2 regions of the Chryseobacterium sp. S90 genome follow, and region 1 is predicted to be linked to the other one. Evidence: riboswitches for the same ligand, from Rfam matches in the RefSeq annotation. Region 1 holds a riboswitch; the other holds the start of a gene.
What was found. A riboswitch is a leader RNA that binds a small molecule or an ion and turns the genes downstream of it on or off. The one in region 1 is predicted to bind cobalamin.

Region 1 (6,283 bases):
ACCACTATTTCGTCTAAAACCGTTCCGTCATTAAGTTCTACCGTCATCGCATTTGCAATGGAGCGTTTTTCCGGATCGTGATAGTCTGCTGTAAACTGAACATCTTCCACACATTCAATTTTGTCACGAAGTACATCAATTCCTGGATCTGAAGCTATGTTATCTTCATAATCGGCAGCTGTCAGTCTTCCATAGATCAATGGTACAGCCACCATATATTGAATGCAGTGATCACGGTCGGCAGGATTATTTAACGGTCCTTTTTTATCGATAATTCTAATCGCCGCTTCGTGGGTACGGATGGTAATTTTTTTGATATCATTTGTTGTTTTTCCAAGGCCTCTTAAAGTTGCGTGTAATGTCATTGCTGCTTCCACTGCGGTCTGCGAGTGAAATTCTGCAGGGAAAGAAATTTTGAAAAGTACATTTTCCATTACGTAAGAACTGTATTCTCTCTGGAATTTGAATTCATTTCCTTTGAAAGAGACATCATAGAATCCCCATGTTTTTGCTGTCAATACAGATGGATAGCCCATTTCTCCTGTTTTTGCAATCAGGGCAAGACGTACTGCTCTTGATGTAGCATCTCCTGCAGCCCATGATTTACGGGAACCTGTATTGGGAGCGTGGCGGTAAGTTCTTAAAGACTGTCCGTCCACAAAAGCCAGTGACACGGCATTGATAATTTCATCACGATTCAATCCGATCAGCTTGCCTACTACAGCTGTAGAAGCGAGTTTTACCAATACAACGTGGTCTAGCCCTACTTTATTGAATGAATTTTCCAATGCCATTACCCCCTGAATTTCGTGAGCCATGATCATTGCTTCCAGGACCTGCTTCATTTTTAAAGGAGCTTTTCCTTCTGCAATATTTGTTCTGGATAACCAGTCTGCAGTAGCTAAAATTCCTCCAAGGTTATCAGAAGGATGTCCCCATTCTGCTGCCAGCCATGTATCATTGAAATCCAGCCAACGGATAATCGCACCGATATTGAATGCTGCCTGAATCGGATCTAACTGGAATTGGGTACCCGGTACTTTTGCTCCGTTAGGAACTACCGTTCCTTTTACCACAGGTCCTAAAAGTTTCGTACATGCAGGGTAGGTCAATGCTTCCAGGCCACAGCCAATCGTATCCAGAAGACAGTAGTGGGCCGTCTTCCATGCTAAGTCATTTTTAATTTCGTAGTTTAAGACATAGTCTGCAATGTCTGTTAATACCTGATCGGGTTGTGGTCTTTCGTTTGAGATGTGTGAACTCATTTTTTTTATCGTTGAAAAATTTTAATTAATTAAAAAGTTAAGTGTAAAAATTTGAAAATGAATTGTTTTTCCCATTTCCAACATTCTATTATTTACGGTCGTTAATGGACACAAATTCTTTATTTTCTGGTCCTGTATAGTTGGCACTTGGACGGATAATCTTTCCATCCTGTCTCTGTTCTATGATGTGAGCACTCCATCCGGTCACTCTTGAAATAACAAATAACGGGGTGAACATCAAGGTAGGAACTCCCATCAGATGATAAGAAACAGCGGAGAACCAATCGAGGTTCGGGAACATTTTCTTTTCTTCCCACATGATCGTTTCCAGTCTTTCAGCAATAGTATACAGCAGCATATCTCCTGCTTCTTCAGAAAGCTCTTTCGCCACTTTTTTAATCACAACGTTTCTCGGATCGGAAATGGTATACACCGGATGCCCAAATCCAATAATCACTTCTTTGTTCGCAATACGCTGGCGGATATCGCTTTCTGCTTCATCCGGAGAATTGTATCGGCTTTGAATTTCAAAAGCAACTTCATTAGCTCCTCCATGTTTTGGTCCTCTTAAGGCACCAATGGCTCCGGTAATGGCTGAATAAATATCAGATCCTGTTCCGGCAATGACACGGCTGGTAAATGTTGAAGCATTAAATTCATGTTCGGCATAAAGGTTTAACGAGATTTCCATTGCTTTTACCCAGGAATCTGCAGGTTTTTTTCCGTGCAAAAGGTGAAGAAAATGCCCTCCTATCGTGTCATCATCGGTTTCTACATCAATTTCTTTTCCATTATGGGTATAGTGGTACCAGTATAGTAGACCTGAGCTGAAAGATGCCAGCAATTTGTCTGCAATATCCCTTGCTCCCGCCATATTATGATCGTCTTTTTCCGGCTGAATACTCCCAATAGCGGAAACCATGGAACGCATGACATCCATTGGATGAGCCGCTGCAGGAATACTCTTAAGAATATTTCTCACGGAATGAGGCAGTCCTCTTAAAGATTTCAGCTTGGCTTTATAATTTTTCAATTGCGCTCCGGTAGGCAGCTGCCCATAGATCAAAAGATAGGCTACTTCTTCAAATTGTGCTTTCTCTGCCAGATCCAGAATATCATATCCTCTGTAATGGAGATCGTTTCCACTTTTTCCGACACTGCAAAGCGCAGTATTACCTGCTGCTACCCCTGAAAGCGCAACGCTTTTTTTAGGCTTAAATGTGGGTTCACTGTTCGTTGACATTATCAATTATTTTGTTTAAAAAGGTTGTCTAATTTTTGTTCATAGTCGTAGTATCCAATGCTTTGATAGAGTTCTTCTCTGGTTTGCATGGTATCTAAGACATTCGCCTGTGTTCCGTCTTTACGAAGGTGTTCATATACATTTCGAGCAGCTTTATTGGCTGCACGGAAAGCCGATAGCGGATAAAGAATTAATCCCACACCTGCATTTTTTAATTCTTCCACAGTATACATTCTGATCATCCCGAATTCTGTAATATTAGCCAGCACAGGAATCCCTGTAACTTCAACAAATTTTTGGTAAAAACTTAAGTCAGGAACAGCTTCTGCAAAGATGAAATCTGCTCCTGCTTCTTTATAGGCTACCGCTCTTTCCAATGTTTTTTCCAATCCTTCATTGGCAAAAGCATCAGTACGGGCACCAATTACAAAATTATCATCGGTACGGGCATCTGCAGCAGCTTTCAGTCTGTCTACCATTTCTTCTTTGGTTACCACTTCTTTTCCCGGGCGGTGTCCACAACGCTTTGCACCTACCTGATCTTCAATATGCAGGGCCGCAGCACCAGCTTTAATCAGAGACTTTACGGTTCTTGCAACATTGAATGCTGAAGGCCCAAATCCGGTATCAACATCTACCATGAGTGGTACATCGCAAACATTCGTAATACGCTGAACATCAATCAATACATCTTCCAGCGTGGTAATCCCTAAATCCGGAATACCCAGAGAACCTGCAGCAACACCTCCTCCTGAAAGATAAATTGCATTGAAACCTGCATGCTGTGCCAACAGCGCATGATTGGCATTAATGGCTCCAACAATCTGAAGGGGATTTTCTTTTCGCATGGCCTCCCGGAATTTCAAACCGGGAGACTTCAAACTTTCACTTGTAGTCATTATAATATTTATTGTTTAGTTGAAATTTGTCCACAGAAAGCCATGAATAGGCATAATAATGGTCACTGCCACTCCATAAGGTGATGGTAAAAATGAAATCAAATGAAAGCTGATCTATGTTATTCGTTTTTTGTAATTCGGAATTATACACCATTAATTCCCTACACACCTGTTTATCTCCAAGTCTGCTGCTCCTGCATAAATAATCGAAATCGAATGGGTACATTTTTCTAACTTTTTATATTGATTAAATCCTCATAAAAAGTTCCTGGTAAGCTTCACAATGCCTGTGAGAAAGAAAAATATGGAAAAGGAAAACACGATGAATACATGATAATGAAAAGAGCATACTACTCCACTACTTATCTGTATCACAAAAATAACACGAGCCGACAAAATATATTGATCCCACTGTTATCCATATCGTATCATACCTGACTATAAGCTTCAGACCGCGAAAGCATCGTCAATTCGAAATAGGCAGGTCTCCTGACTTGTAACAGTTTTTATCGTCCTTCCCATATAGCTAGGTATACAGTGGACCTTTTTTGATAAAAACCTTGATGTTACTTACAGTTGCGCGACAGTTCGTGATTTGCACACGATTCCCTTTTAAGACACAGCTAAGTGTAACCAGTTTCGGTTGATAAAGAAGATGTTAAGAACTCCTTGGTGGTAAATATAAGTATTTTATAAAAACACGAAAGATATTTTATGCAAACAATAACGATTTAACCATAACACACTGGTTTTGTTATTATTAAAAATATTTTTTTACTCAACAAACATTGTAATTTAGATTATTCTGCTCGTTCTTCGTTACTAAATTCTTAAGATATGTAGTAAAAAAATGAAACAACTTCAAAGAAACAACTTCCTTGTTGTCATTTTCCACCCTGGAATTGAAGTGTTTTTTTTAACAATTTTTTAAGGGATAGTGGATATTTATCTTTTGATATTAAATGATCTTTTTTATATCATTTTTTAGTCATCCAATTTTAATTTTTATTCTTCAATCCATTTTCTGAAAGCAGCTATATTTCTTTGTAATCAGAAGGGTTTTTCTGTACTTTTATTTGGAATGAATGGATAGAAAAAATCCGCCAAAAAGTGGCGGATTTTATAGTATTTGAAAGTCTGTAAAATTAATTGGCAGCCGGATCAATCAGTTCTGTGGTAAGCCCTAGAGATTTTAGCAGGTTTTTATTGTCAAAAAACAAGGTTGCATAATGTTTCCCTTTCTTAAAAATCAGTTTTGAACCTCCCGGAAATTCACTGTCTGCACCAAGTTTTTGCGTTTTAGCATTGTATTTACTGAACTTGGTTTTGCTGTCCTGCAGTGTAGTTTTATTCATGATAAGACCAAATGGAAGTCCTTCTATCACTACGGGCTTATTATCAGAAATGGTAAAAAACATCTCATCAATCACAGTGTTTTTCCCAAGGCCGCAATACAGTTCCAATCCTGTTTTTGTAGGCCATTTTGCATATTTTTCCTCGTTGGCATCTTCATAAAACACAGGTTTCATGTTCAATGCTTTTGATATTTTATCGGGAGTCTGCGGAAAAATAAATTCTGAATTTTTATCTAATAAAGAATTTAGAACTGCTGTTTTCTGTGAAAATGCCGTGATACTTACCAGTTGAAAAAAGAAAATTAAGATGAAAGTTAATGGTTTCGTCTTCATGGATTATTTAAATGTTAATGATTGCTAAAGGTATTAAAATTTACTTTATCCGATTACTACAAAACGACAATTATATGACCTCTTTTCCTTAATTTACTTGCAGAACTACAATAAATCTTCCATTTCTCTTTTGATATTTCATAAGTGCAATCTTTTATTGTGTCAACTTTTATATATGATTCCGATAGCAAATGAAAGCTAATTATTTTTAATTTATTCTGTAAAAATCAGGTTTAATAATCCGATTCAAAAGTTTATATATTTCATAGACCACTTTTCCCCAAAAGTCAAAATTAACCAGCAAATAACAAAATTCGATAAGTTTCGACAGTTTTCGACAGCTGCGACATCCCCCATATTTAAGCAATCTTAATAATTTTGCATACGATTTGAAATGGTGTAGTCCGCTTCAAATATTTTTTAAAAAAACACAAATTAATACTAAAGGATGATTCACGATATCAAGAATATTCACATGGGCGACCTCATCACCCAAAGAATAAAGGAATTTGAAACAGATCAAATACGAATCTGTAAATTTTTGAAATGTACAGATGAAGAATTAACAAAAATATTATCCCAAAAATCTATAGACAGCGATGTTATTTTACGGTTTAGTATTTTACTTGAATATGATTTCTTTAGAGTTTATTCACATTATCTTATACTCTATGCTCCTCCTGCTAATGTAAATACAAGTAATACAACTATCAAATCTACACTCCCCCAGTTCAGAAAAAAACTGTATACCCAGGAAATTATTTCATTCATTCTGGATCTTATTGATTCAGGTAAAAAGAGTAAGCAGGAAGTCATGAATGAATACAAGATTCCTAAGACCACCTTATACAAATGGATGGGTAAATACAAAAATGGGTTTAATTAGTACAATTTACGTTCGTAATTTCCAGTTCTCATAACCACACTCAATTAAAGGTAAAAAACAATTTTATCGAACGCTCTATGAAAATAGACAGCACTTAAAAGTATTATCAAATTTCATAATTCTATAGATAATTGTCTATATCAATATAGATATAAAACTCAATTATTATATATTATGATAATTCAATAAACTACAGCAAATAAATAAGTAACTTTAATAAGTAAACCAAATGAATCAATTTGTGTTTATTAATGGGATTTTATTCAACATATAAAAATTTTTATTTGTGAAAATTAAATTTT
Region 2 (6,283 bases), on a different contig from region 1:
TCGTCCGGATTATTGTATAATCTTGTGTTCAGCCCGGTAATATTGAATCCCATTCTTCTGTAAAACTGAATAGCCGGATAGTTGGTATTCTGTGTTTCCAGTTCAATGACTCTGCAGTTTAATCTACGGGCTTCCTTAATGACACTTTTAATCAGCATAATTCCGATTCCCTGCCGTCTGTGCTTTTCGTCAATCAGTATGTTTTCTATGTATAGGCTGTTGTTCCAAGTTCTGTGCTCACAGATGATCCAGCCTGCAAGATCTTCACCAATGAATGCTCCAAAAGAATTTTCCTGTTCTATAAGACTATTAAGTTCTTCAAATTCTTCAGAAGTAGTCTCCCAGTTTTTAGTATAAGGTAAAGACTTTTCTTTTAAGTTAAACTCGAAAGAACCTCCAAACTCAATAGAGGAAACCGAATAAATTCTGTCCGTTGTATAGCCGTTATGTCCCCAGTTTATACTTGGATCGGCGGTTAGTTTTTGTAATTTTCTTATTTCCACATCAAATGTTTTAAACTTATTGAATTTCAGTACAGATTTCTACCAGGTAATTATTGGGATCTTTGATGTAAGCTGTTTTTTGTCCCCAAGGTTTTACAGCAATATCTTCATACAGTTCAGCGCCATTTTTTATTCCTTTTTCCACCAAAGCTTCTACATCATCAGTAACAAATCCCAGTTCCATTCCAAAAGGTTTGTCTTCCGTTTTTGAAGTTAAGAAACCTTTTTTAATATTAGAACCTGCAAGGTTTACAGCAGCAAATGACAGAGTGGTTTCTCCGGTCAGCAGTTCTCCATAATCTTTTTCAGGAGTGATGAATTTTATTCCAGAACCGAAGGTGTTTTTATAAAAGTTCATAGACTGTTCTACATCTTCCACGTACAGAATGACATATTTGAATTTGATAATAGTATTGAATTAAAATGGTTTATTTTTTATTTAAAATATATTCCTCATCCACCATGAGTTCTACATGAGGACCCCGTAAAGGATATTCTTTAAAGCTTCCGAAGTGTCCGAAATGAAAAGGATATTTCTGAGTAAGCTGCCGCACTTTACTTCCAAAAGAATTGATATCAACCTTTTGAACAGATTCCATTTTCTGTCTGCCATTGGTGAAAAAGAGCATCAGATTACAATGATCTTTAAAATCGAAATCATTATAGTAAAATACATTGAGATTTTCTTCTTTACCTATCCGCGCTAAATCATCAATAAGACTTTGTTTGTATTGCAGAGGCAGATTACAATCAATTCTGGCAGCGTAATTTTCTGCATTGCTTTTCCTGAAGTCAGAACCAACCATCTGAATGAAACGGTGTTCTATATTTTTGAATTCTTCTTTTTCCGGAGCATAACTTTTGCTGGATTGGATGGTAAAAGGAATACTGGAATCTATCAATTCAGCATGTTCGCGAATCAACAGTTCTTCTATTTCTTTTGCCATTTGAAAATGAAAATCAAAGAGCTGATAATCTCCGATATTGATGATCAGCTGGTTTTCATTGATATTCAAGTGCAGATAAGTTTTTTTGAAATGCTCTTTCAATGTTGCCAGCTTTCCGATAAAATCATCCATATTTTCTACCTGAACTCTTGCTGCCAGTTCTGCTGGATTATCAGCATGTCCGCCATATCCCGGATAAAATTTGAAGAATTTAAAGTCATATAAATCATTTGGAAATTTGAAATACCAGTATACGCCTAAAATCATGGAAGATTGATTGATGAATTGTACAATAATCAAAATTAAATAAAATTTCACACTCCAAAACTTTCAAAACCCTTAAATTTGTTGTCAATAAAAATTTACTTGGATGCTTAGGAACATTTCAATTGCGGCAGCTACTTTTTTGTCCGTAGTTACAATCAATGCACAGAAGAACAAAAATACCCAACTGGAAAGACCCAAATTAGTTGTAGGTCTGGTAGTAGATCAGATGCGTTGGGACTATTTATACCGTTTTTATGGTAAATATGGAAATGACGGTTTCAAAAGACTTTTGAATACAGGATATTCTTTAAATAATGTACACATTCCTTATGTTCCTACCATTACAGCTTTGGGACACACGTGTATCTACACAGGTTCAGTACCGGCTATTCACGGAATTGCAGGAAACGACTGGACAGATAAAGAAACCGGGAAAGGAGTTTACTGTACTGCAGACGAGAGCGTTCAGCCAGTGGGAACAACCAATGTAAAAACCGGAAGCCATTCTCCAAAAAATCTTTGGTCTACTACGGTGACTGACGAATTGAGATTAGCAACCAACTTCCAGGGAAAAGTAATCGGAGTTTCTTTGAAAGACCGTGCTTCTATTCTTCCTGCAGGGCATACTCCAAACGGAGCTTTCTGGTTTGATGACAGCACAGGAAATTTCATTACAAGTACATGGTATATGAATGATCTTCCTCAATGGGTAAAATCATTCAACTCTCAGAATCTTCCTGAAAAATTAGTAGCCAACGGTTGGAACACCTTACTTCCAATCAATCAATATACGGAAAGTGCACCGGACAATTCTTCTTGGGAAGGACTGCTGGGAAGTGCAAAAACACCTACTTTCCCCTACAGTAATTTAGCAAAGGATTATCAGGCTAAAAAAGATAATATCCGTTATACACCTTTTGGGAATACGCTGACATTGAAGTTGGCAGAAGCTTCTGTAGAAGGTGAAAAACTGGGTGGAGATAATATCACAGACTTCTTAGCGATCAACCTTGCATCTACTGATTATGCAGGTCATAAGTTCGGACCGAATTCTATTGAGGTAGAAGATGTTTATATCAGATTAGATCAGGATTTAGCAGAATTCTTCAATTATCTGGATGCTAAAGTAGGAAAAGGTGAGTATACGGTTTTCCTTTCTGCAGACCACGGTGGAGCGCATTCTGTAGGATTCCTTAAAGAGCATAAAATCCCGACAGGTTTCTTTGGTGAAGATGCAGAAAAAAATCTGAACCAAAAACTGAAAGATAAATTTGGAGCTGATAAACTGATCAATGCGATTGATAACTATCAGATTTATTTTGACAGAAAAGTATTGGCTGACAGTAAGCTTGAATTGGATGATGTAAGAAACTTTGCTGTAAAAGAAATTGAGAAAGATCCTACGGTTTTATATGCAGTTTCTGTAGATAAAGTTCAGGAGGCAAGTATTCCGGAACCCATCAAACAAAGAATTATCAACGGGATCAACAGACAGAGAAGTGGAGATATCCAGTTGATTTCTCATGATTCTATGCTTCCTCCATATTCAAAAACAGGAACTACCCACAGTGTTTGGAATTCTTATGATTCACATATTCCATTGATCTTTATGGGTTGGGGAGTTAAGCAGGGAGAAAGTAACAAAGCTTATCACATGACAGATATTGCACCTACGGTATCTTCCCTATTGAAAATTCAGTTTCCAAGTGGAAATGTAGGAAACCCAATTACAGAAGTTATTGGTAAATAATTGCATACGATTATTCTATGATACATGGCTGCTTTCAACCGAAAGCAGCTTTTTTTGTGAGTTATTGCTTCAAATTTTCAATCTGATACACTCTCATCTCACTTTTTGGCAAATACATATAAAAAACTATCTTTGCAAAAATTTTGGTTTCCAGTATTTTGGAATGAAAAGGGAATCGGGTGTAACTCCCGGACTGTCCCCGCAACTGTAAATCGCAATAAAAGTTTCTGCAAACAGCCACTGTCTAAAACGGGAAGGAGCAGAATGCGAAAGTCAGGAGACCTGCCGGAATTATAATAAAAAAACATATTGCTTTCGGAGGAAAAGTAAAAGAGTATGGATATAAAAAGATCTTTAGTACTGCTTTTTTCATCTTATGGCTGTTTTCTTTTTGGACAAGAGAAAACCATTGACACTATTTATGTCTTCGACAACCAGATGAATAGGGTGAAACTTTTTCATCCCGTAAAAATAATTTCGGCAGAAGAGGCCGAGAAAAACTCCAGTAATCTTTCTGAACTTCTGAGATTTCAGTCACAGGTATTTATCAAAGAAAATGGCCGTGGAGCTGTTTCTTCACCTTCTTTCAGAGGAACTACTGCCCAGCAGACCGCCTTTGTATGGAATGGGATTAATATCAACTCCAGCTTCTTAGGACAGGGAGATATCAATAATATTGCTTTGTTCGGATATGACCAGATCGGTATAAAAGCCGGCGGAGGAAGTGTAGTCTATGGAAGTGGTGCTATCGGGGGAAGTATTCACCTTAATAATACGCTTGATTTTAATAAAGGCTTCCATGGTTCTTTATTTTCTGAAGTTGCTTCTTTTAATACCTATAATAATTTTGTAAAAGGTTCTTACAGCAATGATAAGTTCAGTTTTAAAGCTTCAGGAAATTATTCTGTAAGCGAAAATAATTATGAGGTAAGTGATCTGAATTACATCAACAGAAATGGGAATTATTACAATACAACCTTCAATGTAGGAGCATCCTATAAATTGACGGATGATCATAAAATTTCGTGGCAGAGCCAGTTCTTTGATTCTTCACAACATTATCCAGTGTATGAAGAAACGGGAACAAAAACAAAATATAAAACACAAAGTATAAGAAGCCTTCTTTCCTGGGACTGGAATAAAACAAAGTTCAGCAACTCTTTTAAAGCTGCTTATACAGAAGAAAATTTTCAGTATTTCGGTTTGCTAAACCTGCCTAAATCCAGTGGCGGAACAGGGAAAAATTACATCTTTAAAAATGATTTCAATTACTTCCTGAATTCTAAGTGGAATTTTAATATTATCGGAGAATTTCAGATCAATAAAGGAGAAGGATATGCGAGCGGAATATCCAATGTCAGCAGAAATGTTGGTTCCGTTTCCGGATTGTTGAGGTATTTTGCAACTAAAAACCTGCGTTTTGAAGGTGGATTCAAGAAAGATTTTGTAGAGGATGTGAAGTCACCGTTTATGTATTCATTCTCCGGAAAATGGAGTGCTGCAAAATGGTATGATGTAAGCGTTAATGTGTCAAAAAACTTCAGATATCCGTCATTTAATGATATTTATTATGAACCGGGAGGAAATAAAGAGCTGAGACCGGAAACCTCTACTCAGGTAGATATGACTAATGAGTTCAAAGTAGGGGATTTCAGACTTACTTTGTCTCCGTATTATATGAACATTACAGATCTTATTGCATGGCTTCCTACGGCCAAAGGATACTGGCAGGCATTCAATGTCAATAAAGTTGAATCTTTCGGATTAGAATCTCAGCTGTCTTTTAGTAAACAATTGGGTAATCATAAATTCAGAGCGAATGCAGGATATTATTATGCAAGATCCATTGATAAAGAAACGCAGCTTCAGAGGCCTTATGTGCCTATGCATAGAGGAAGTGCCAATATAGATTATGAATACAGTTTCTTTAAGTTTTTTGCACAGGGATTACTGAATGGTGTTACCTATACCACAAGTGATGAAAAGAGATCAGATGCCATAGATCCTTATTTTCTTTTGAATATGGGTGTTTCAGCAACTTTAGCGAAAAAATATACCTTAGGATTTAAAGTGAATAATGTAACAAATACCTACTATAAAACGGTTTCTTTTTATCCTTTACCGAAAAGAAATTATAGTGTATATGCAGCAATAAATTTTTAATAAATTAAAATTGAATAAATTATGAAAATAACTAAACTTTTAACTGTACTATTTGCAGTAGTGTTATTATTTAACATGTCTTCATGTACAAGCGATTCCGCTGAATTTGAAGTTTCTCCGATTACTTACCAGAACGGGTATTTCATAGCTAATGAAGGTAACTTCAACAGTCAGGGGGCTAAAGTAACATTCCTGACAAGAGATCTGAGCCTGAAGCAGGATGATGTATATGGTTATAATAACAATAAAGAAATTCTGGGTGATGTTCTTCAGACCATTGGTCTTAACGGAAATAAGGCTTATCTTGTGATAAATAACTCAAACAAAATTGTTGTAGTAGACCGTTATACATTTAAAAAGCTAGCCGTAATTACGGATCAGATTGATAATCCAAGAGGAATTACTTTTGCTAATGGCTTTATCTATGTTTCCAACCTGAACTTCTCTACGAATGCAACAAGCGTAACCAAATATAAAGCTTCTGACAATTCATTTGTAAGCAAAATCACTATGACAGGTGGGGCTGATAAAACAGTAGAAGCAGGTGGAAATGTTTTTGTACAGAATGCTACGTCAGGATTCGGAAATATGATTACCTATATCAATACTTCTAATGACAGTAAGACTGAAATTACGGTTCCGAATGGTAAAAT

Region 2: another riboswitch for cobalamin. It lies ahead of ACLMCG_RS08520 (TonB-dependent receptor plug domain-containing protein); the one in region 1 lies ahead of ACLMCG_RS03975 (hypothetical protein).

What each region holds. Positions count from the first base shown of each region.
Region 1 is NZ_JBLGCX010000001.1:859,924-866,206, forward strand. Features, by position in the region: gene ACLMCG_RS03960 (bifunctional 2-methylcitrate dehydratase/aconitate hydratase) at 1-1,265, opposite strand, end outside; gene prpC (2-methylcitrate synthase) at 1,354-2,508, opposite strand; gene prpB (methylisocitrate lyase) at 2,511-3,407, opposite strand; gene ACLMCG_RS03975 (hypothetical protein) at 3,394-3,633, opposite strand; cobalamin riboswitch at 3,869-4,060, opposite strand; gene ACLMCG_RS03980 (hypothetical protein) at 4,553-5,095, opposite strand; gene ACLMCG_RS03985 (transposase) at 5,544-5,981, shown strand.
Region 2 is NZ_JBLGCX010000002.1:167,208-173,490, forward strand. Features, by position in the region: gene ACLMCG_RS08500 (GNAT family N-acetyltransferase) at 1-503, opposite strand, end outside; gene ACLMCG_RS08505 (VOC family protein) at 520-912, opposite strand; gene ACLMCG_RS08510 (hypothetical protein) at 932-1,717, opposite strand; gene pafA (alkaline phosphatase PafA) at 1,821-3,467, shown strand; cobalamin riboswitch at 3,595-3,772, shown strand; gene ACLMCG_RS08520 (TonB-dependent receptor plug domain-containing protein) at 3,804-5,630, shown strand; gene ACLMCG_RS08525 (YncE family protein) at 5,652-6,283, shown strand, end outside.